One region of the Acinetobacter sp. 24-47-64 genome, then DNA from elsewhere that is predicted to be linked to it. Evidence: predicted binding sites of a transcription regulator. Region 1 holds the regulator's gene; the other holds the start of a gene.
What was found. Region 1 encodes PhoB, which activates phosphate uptake and scavenging genes when phosphate is short. Its sites were predicted from a motif close to TGTCATNAANCTGTCATAA; they were not measured.
Positions count from the first base shown of each region.

Region 2: the regulator PhoB is predicted to act here: its motif matches at 2,037-2,055, upstream of AC1M85_RS04055 (inorganic phosphate transporter).

Region 1 is NZ_CM173215.1:102,986-107,365, reverse strand. Features, by position in the region: gene AC1M85_RS00515 (MATE family efflux transporter) at 1-396, shown strand, start outside; gene AC1M85_RS00510 (SDR family NAD(P)-dependent oxidoreductase) at 448-1,293, opposite strand; gene AC1M85_RS00505 (TetR/AcrR family transcriptional regulator) at 1,492-2,178, shown strand; gene phoB (phosphate regulon transcriptional regulator PhoB) at 2,407-3,117, shown strand; gene phoR (phosphate regulon sensor histidine kinase PhoR) at 3,128-4,380, shown strand, end outside.
Region 2 is NZ_CM173215.1:839,036-843,415, forward strand. Features, by position in the region: gene metH (methionine synthase) at 1-1,870, opposite strand, end outside; gene AC1M85_RS04055 (inorganic phosphate transporter) at 2,329-3,951, shown strand; gene AC1M85_RS04060 (hypothetical protein) at 4,026-4,380, opposite strand, start outside.

The sequences.
Region 1 (4,380 bases):
ACAGCACTGGGCATGAATTTTGTCTTTACAGGCGGGCTCGTAATCTTGGCTTATTTGTTCTCAAAATATCTCATGGCATTATTTATTACAGATGATAAAGTTGTGATACTCGGGCAACAATTATTGTTTATTGTGCTGTGGTCAATTTTATTTTTTGGCGCGAGTGCTATTTTCGCCTCAATTATGCGTGCAAGTGGCACTGTCACTATGCCAATGATCATCAATATAGTGGCCATACTCTGTATAGAACTCCCAGCAGCTTATCTATTTAGCGCATGGTGGGGGCTGGCGGGAATCTGGTACGCTTATGCTTTGGCTTTCGTGTGCTTATGTGTGATGCAAGGTTTGTATTATCAATTTGTTTGGAAAAAGAAAACTGTTCAAGTACTGATTTAAATTAGAAATCAAGAAAATAAAAAACCCGCATGACGCGGGTTTTTTTAACGATTATTTAGAATCGAAACGTTTACTCATTTTAGTCGCAAATGCAGTCACTTTTTGATAGCCCGTTGGCATCACACGTTGCATTAAATCAATCACTTTCGCATCGTTACCAATCAGTAAACGACGGCGATCTTTTTGCACTGCTTCTAGAATTTGACGCGCTGCTTCTTCAGGTGGACAACGTAATAATTTATCAAATGTCTGTGCAGATTTCTGTGGATTCATGCCCAAAGACTTTAAACTGTCATTCATTTTTGCAGCTTTCGCAATATTGGTACGAATGCCACCTGGATGTACGCAAAGCGCGCTCACACCCACATTTTCAATATCTAGCTCTTGACGAAGAGATTCAGTGAAACCACGTACAGCAAATTTAGTTGCATTATAAGCAGACTGAGTTGGTTGCGCAGTTAAACCGAATAAACTTGAAATGTTGATAATGTGTCCATCACCTGTTTTCTTAATATATGGTAAGAATTCTTTGGTGCCGTATACGACACCCCAGAAGTTAATATTAACAATCCATTCCAACTCTTCGTATGTTGCACCTTCAACGGTCGAACCCAATGCCACCCCAGCATTGTTGAAAATCATGTTCACTGAACCATGATTCTGTACAGTTTCAGCCGCCCATGCTTTAACTTCGTCACGATTCGCAACATCTACTTTTTTGGTTGTGACTCGTACATTTGCATTCTTCGTCAGTTCAACTGTTTCTGCTAAGCCTTTTTCATTTACGTCACTTAAAGACAAATGACAACCTTGCTTAGCCAGTAACACCGCAAGTTGTTGACCAATACCAGAACCTGCACCTGTGATTGCAGCCACTTTGTTTTTAAAATTTTTCATTGTGAATCCTTTTTTTGATTTTTATGCACCACAGCGTTGATCTGGGTCATTCATGTTCACTATAATTTTGACAATTATTATTGTCAATGTAACTATCGACCATTTTTATTGTTACTATAGGCCAATTTAGTATCTTTAGCTGATCAGTACTCTATACTGACCGCAGCATAACACTTTTATAAAAAGACTCGAATTGCTATGAACCCAGAGAACCTCACTCCATCAGAACACGAGCAAGCGATTGAAAAGCCTCCCGCAAAAGAGCGTCAATTTAAAGGGATGTCCTTAACTGAACGCAAACAAGCACGCCGTGAGAAACTTATTGAAGCGGGTATTGAAGCATATGGAACTCATGGTTTTTTCTCAGTAACCGTTAAAGATATTTGCACACAAGCGAAATTAACTGAACGTTACTTTTATGAATCTTTTAAGAAAAGTGAAAACTTATTCCAAACGATCTTTTTAGAACTGATTGAGAAGCTTCAACAAACATTAATGCAAGCTATTATGAAAGCCTCTCCTGAGCCTCTAAACATGATTAATGCAGGTCTAAATGCGTTCTTTAGTTTTTTAGAAGATGATCCGCGTACCGCTCGGATTATTTATATTGATGCAATGCTCGTCCAAGAACTTCATAATCATGCAACCATTCAAGAAACAATGGGCCGTTTCGACCGAATGATTCATGCCTTTGTCACATTAATGATGCCACATACCCATCTCACTGAAAAAGAGATCTCCTTGATTGCAACTGGTCTAAATGGCTATGTCACTCAAGTTGCTGTTCGCTGGGTAGTAGGTGGTTTTAAACTTCCACGTGCTGAGGTCGTTCAGGCATGTAAAACCGTTTTTCTCGCCCTATTGAATGATCTAATGAAAAAGTAGCATCAAATTAAGATGAAGAAATTGTGACAAATCGTAAGTAAATTTAAGATATTGATTTAATTTAAGATTAATAAATATCAATGAGACAAAATATCAGCCTAATTGTCACAAAACATTGCTATATTTAACTTCGATTTCCATCTTGCAATGATACTGTCATAATTAATCTTTGTAATAAGCCTGTCATAAATATAAAACGGTTCACCGTTCATCATAGGATATTGCGTTGTGAAAGATGACTACATTTTAATTGTCGACGACGAGCTCCCAATTCGGGAAATGATCCATACTTCTTTAGATATGGCAGGCTTTCAATGCTTGGAAGCAGAAGATGCGAAACAAGCACATCAAATGATTGTTGATCAACGTCCAGCGCTTATCCTACTCGACTGGATGTTACCGGGTGGCGTGAGTGGCGTAGATTTGTGTCGTCGCCTTAAGCGTGATGAAACACTTTCAGAAATTCCAGTCATTATGTTGACTGCACGTGGCGAAGAAGACCATAAAGTTCAAGGTCTTGATGCTGGTGCAGATGACTATATGACGAAACCATTTTCAACACGTGAGTTGGTATCCCGTATTAAAGCGGTGTTAAGACGTGCAAATGCGTTAAATGGCGAAAAAACCATTGATGCAAATGGCTTAATTCTTGACCCAGTAAGCCAACGTGTCAGCTATAATCAAAATATTCTTGATATGGGGCCAACAGAATATCGTCTATTGGCATTCTTTATGACTCATCCAGAACGTGCCTATACCCGTGCTCAATTACTTGATCAGGTATGGGGTGGAAATGTGTATATTGAAGACAGAACCATCGATGTCCATATCCGTCGCTTACGTAAGGTGCTCGAACCTTATGGTGCAGACCGTTATGTTCAAACTGTGCGTGGTACTGGCTATCGTTTTTCAACACGAGCTGATGTTGCTTTAGGTTAATTTAGATTTTATGTACGAACCCTACCCCGTCCCAGAATTGGCACGTGAACATCAAAAGTTTCTATATAGCAGTTTATGGACTTTTGCCAAGCAAGACTTACGTTTACTGGTATTTCTACTGATTATTGCGGGCTGTATCGGGTTAGGGATTGGCTATCTTTGGATATGCTTAGGCATTGCCTGTCTCATATTTTTTGGTATCCAATTACGCTCATTATATTTAGTCAATGATTGGATTTCGAATCGTCCTTACGATGTACCACCAAATTTAAATGGAATCTGGGGGGCATTACTGTTCAATGTATATCGGGCTCAACGCCAAGAACGTATTGTTCAGTCTGAAATGGTTGGACTGATCGATCGAACTCAATCTTCTCTCGTGGCTTTATCAGAAGCGATTATTCTTACGGATGATTCCCATCAAATCGAATGGTGGAATCCTGCTGCGGAAAAGTTATTTGGCATTCAAGCTGTTGATCGTGGCCGTAACCTGCTCACGATTATTCGCCAACCTGATTTTATTGAGTATTTTCATAATACCCATCAAGCACCAGATGGTGTAAAAATTAAATTGGTGAACCATGATAATAAGTATGCGCAAATTAAACTGACTCGCTTTGGCAATGAAAGTCGCCTCTTAGTTGCGCACGACATTACCCGTATGAAAAATCTCGAGCAAATGCGTTCAGATTTTGTTGACAATATTTCACATGAATTAAGAACACCACTCACAGTGTTAAGTGGGTATATCGAAACATTCACAGATCAAGAAGATATCAATCCGCGCTGGAAACGTGCCTTTGAACAAATGCAATCGCAAACTAAACGCATGAATGCATTGGTCAATGATCTTTTGCTTTTGTCTCGTTTAGAAAATGAAAAACAAATTGCGAAAAATCAAATTATCGAAATGCCAAGTTTAATGAACCATCTGTTCGATGATGCGCAAGCTTACAATATTGATTATGGTCATACACTTAACCTTGATATAGACAGCCACTGTGACTTAATTGGTTCAGATATGGAATTGGCGAGTGCGTTTAGTAACTTAATTACCAATGCCATAAAGTACACCCCGAAAGGTGGCACCATCACCATCGGCTGGCATGATGATGGAGAACGTGGCTATTTTTCTGTTCAGGATACTGGTATTGGAATTGATCCAAAACACTTACCGCGTTTAACTGAACGTTTTTATCGTGTGGATAGTGCACGCAGTCGTCAAACAGGTGGTACTGGTTTAGGCCTTGCCATCGTTAAGCA
Region 2 (4,380 bases), 740 kb from region 1:
CGCCTTGGTTACGGTTCAGCACCACATCTTCAACAGCTTCTTTCAGCTCAGCATCGATATCATCATAAATCGCAAGCTGACCTGCGTTGACGATACCCATGGTTAAGCCTTGTTGAATGCCGTGATATAAGAACACCGCATGAATCGCTTCACGAACAGGCTCATTCCCACGGAATGAGAACGATACGTTTGAGATCCCGCCTGACACCATGGCATTTGGCAGGTTTTGCTTAATCCAACCTGTTGCTTCAATGAAGTCCACGCCATAGTTGTTGTGTTCTTCAATACCTGTTGCGACCGCAAACACGTTTGGGTCAAAGATAATATCTTCAGAAGGGAAGCCCACTTCATTCACAAGCACATCATAAGAACGTTTACAGATTTCTTTTTTACGTTCAGCAGTATCCGCCTGACCATTTTCATCAAACGCCATGACAATGACTGCCGCACCGTACTGACGGCAGAGGCGAGCACGTTCTACAAACTCGTCATAACCTTCTTTTAAGGAAATCGAGTTAACAACTGCTTTACCTTGGACGCATTTCAAACCTGCTTCAATGATCTCCCATTTAGAAGAGTCAAGCATGATTGGCACACGTGAAATATCAGGCTCAGACGCGATCAGATTCAGGAAATGCACCATCGCTTCTTGCGAATCCAGCATCCCTTCATCCATGTTGATGTCGATGATTTGCGCACCGGCTTCAACTTGTTGACGTGCCACATCTAAAGCTTCGGTGAAGTTACCTTCTTTAATTAAACGAAGGAATTTTTTAGAACCTGTCACGTTGGTACGTTCACCGACGTTGACGAATAATGAATCTTTAGTGATGTTAAATGGCTCTAAACCACTTAAACGACATGCAGGTTCAATTTCAGGGATTTGACGCGGCGCAATACCTTCAACTGCTTGCGCAATCGCACGAATATGATCAGGCGTCGTACCACAACAACCACCGGTGATGTTGATCAAACCACTTTCAGCGAATTCTTTAATAAATGCTGCAGTTTCTTCAGGGGTTTCATCATAACCACCAAACGCATTTGGTAAGCCTGCGTTTGGATGCGCTGAAACAAAAGTATCCGCAACGTCAGACACGGTTTTGACGTGTGGACGCATCGCATCTGCACCCAGTGCACAGTTAAAGCCAATCGATAAAGGCTCAGCATGGCGCATTGAGTTCCAGAATGCTTCTGCGGTTTGACCTGTGAGTGTACGCCCAGATGCATCGGTAATGGTGCCCGAAATCATAATTGGCAGTTCGTAACCAATTTCTTTAAACACTTCTTTCACTGCAAAGATCGCAGCTTTCGCATTTAAAGTATCGAATACCGTTTCAATCAAGATGATATCTGCACCACCTTCAATCAACGCTTTAGTCGCTTCAATATAGTTAACTTTTAACTCATCAAAGGTGATGTTACGGAATGCCGGATCATTTACATTTGGTGAAATTGAAGTGGTACGTGACGTTGGTCCTAATACGCCCGCAACAAAACGTGGCTTTTCAGGTGTTGAGTATTTTTTGCATGCTTCTTTGGCAATTCGAGCTGCTTCACGGTTAATCTCAGGAACCAAGTCTTCCATATGGTAGTCAGACATTGAAACACGCGTTCCATTGAACGAGTTGGTTTCAATAATATCTGCACCAGCTTCAAGATAAGCTTCATGAATGCCTTGAATAATCTGTGGCTGAGTTAGAACCAATAAGTCGTTATTACCCTTAAGGTCGTAGGCCCAATCCTCAAAACGTTCACCACGGTAATCAGCTTCTTCCAATTTGTGGCGTTGGATCATGGTACCCATTGCACCATCAATAATCAGGATACGTTTGGCAAGAAGCGCTTTTAAGGTGGCGAGGGTAGACATCAAATGACTCTCACAAAAATCTGCACAAATAATGGTGCAATATTTTAGCAGAGTTACGTCCACTTTTCTGATAAATAAAAATTTATGAACCTATTCCCAAAAAATTAAGGATGAATTTCATCCATCGACTACGATGATCAACCTATCAAAACTGAAACTGTCTATATTTCATCATGTTGTCATAATCTAATGTAATAATAACTGCCGTTGTAACAAATGTGACAGTGATGTCATCTTTATTTCATCTATTTAATTACCGATTGAAATAAAGATTAAAGACGAGGCTTTTGTATTAACTATATGATTATTATTGATAAATTTTGAATATTGGTTGTTTTTAAAGTTTAATTTTCTTAAATAAGTGTCGTTTGGATGACTTATATGACAGCTCTTTGTCATATAATTGTAATAATTAAATTGAACAATAGAGGGGATATTTATCCTCTTTCTCTGCTTGCATGAATTCTAATCAAACTCCAGTTTCAGATTCAGCACAATCGTCAACGCCTATGCAGTCGACGAATGTTCACGTGCCAACGCCGAAATTCTTTATGCCAGTGTTCCTTACACTGATTGTTTCAACCTTGATTTACATTGGTTTTCAGTTGGCTGCTGATTTATCTCATGTGCCTGCTTTAAATCTTTATGCTGTGATCATGTTGGCCACGGCATTGTTTATCGCATTGGGTTTCGAGTTCGTTAACGGTTTCCATGACACGGCCAATGCTGTGGCAACGGTCATTTATACCAACGCTTTATCTGCACCTGTCGCTGTAATGTGGGCAGGCTTCTGTAACTTCCTTGGCGTAATGGTCGCAAGTGGTGCAGTTGCCTACGGTATTATCGCGCTATTGCCTGTTGAATTGATTATGAACGTCGGTTCAGGTGCTGGTTTTGCCATGGTCTTTGCCATGTTGATTGCCGCAATCGTATGGAACTTAGGAACTTGGTTCCTCGGTATCCCTGCTTCTAGCTCTCATACACTGATCGGTTCGATTTTAGGTGTGGGCATCATGAACTACATCTTAAACGCAGGTAATGGTGCGTCAGGTGTAGACATGGAACAGGTGATGAAAGTGGGTAAAGCACTTTTATTCTCACCATTAATCGGTTTTGCATTTGCGGCTGTATTGTTCTTATTGGTTAAAAAAATCTTTAAGAAACAAGTGGAATTATTCCAACCACCAGAAGGGAATAAACCGCCGCCGCCACTTATTCGTGCCATTTTGATTTTCACGTGTACCGGTGTAAGTTTTGCACACGGCTCAAATGATGGTCAAAAAGGTATGGGTCTGATTATGTTGATTCTGATCGGGATCGTGCCATTGGCATACTCTTTAAACAAGAGTCTAGATCAACAACATATCCAAACGTTTGGTCAGTTATCTGCTCAAACTGCTGATTTGATTTATCCAAATCACCAAGATATTCCAGATGAAAAAGCGCGTGAAATTATCACGTCATATATCCAAACCAAAGAAATCACGCCTGAAGTTGTGCCAGCTTTGGCAAGTTTAACGGATCATTTAGGTGAAAAAGTAGGAAGCTACACATCCATTAAAGATGTTCCTGAAGATCAAGTGGCTGAATTCCGTAATGATATGTACCTCAGCACGACTGCATTCAAGCGTTTAGATAAAGCAGAAGCTTTACCTGCCATGACTGAAGCGCAAGAAAAAACAGTGGACAATTACCGTGATAACTTAGATTCATTCCTTCAATACATTCCAACATGGGTGAAAGTTGCGACTGCATTGGCATTAGGTCTAGGGACGATGGTAGGCTGGAAACGTATTGTTGTTACCGTTGGTGAGCGTATTGGTAAACAACACATGACTTATGGTCAGGGGATGTCTGCAGAGTTAGTTGCAATGTCAACGATTGCTGCTGCTGATGGCTTTGGTATGCCAGTGTCAACAACACACGTTTTAAACTCTGCTGTAGCAGGTACGATGGTTGCGAATAAGTCGGGCTTAAACTTCCAAATGGTTCGCACAATCTTATCAGCGTGGATTTTCACACTGCCAGCAACAATCTGTTTATCAGGTGGTTTATTTTGGTTGTTCCTTCAGTTCACCTGATGGAATTCAATACTTAAAGACTAAAAAAGCGCTGAACAATCAGCGCTTTTTTTATGATCAATTGTTTATGACGCTTATTTTTGGAATTTAGACCAAAGTTTTTTCAAGGGGAGTTTTTCCTCAGCAAAACCATATAATGCGGCAAATGGTAGGGCGGTGCGTGCGAGATATGCTACACGCCATAATCCACCATGATTAGCACCATGCATGATTAAGTCTAATGGATGATTGAGGGCGATGTCAGGATTGGCAACCGACTGTGGGTTTCTCAAATCATGAATCCACAACGCAGCCATAATCGCATTGGTCGTCGCGGGTTCAAATGCTTCAACATCAAACAAATTGGCACCATTGAAAGCAGCTTTTAATAATGGGTTTTTGGTTACCGAATGTGTAGTGGTCGATGGAGCAATATTAATGCTGACACGT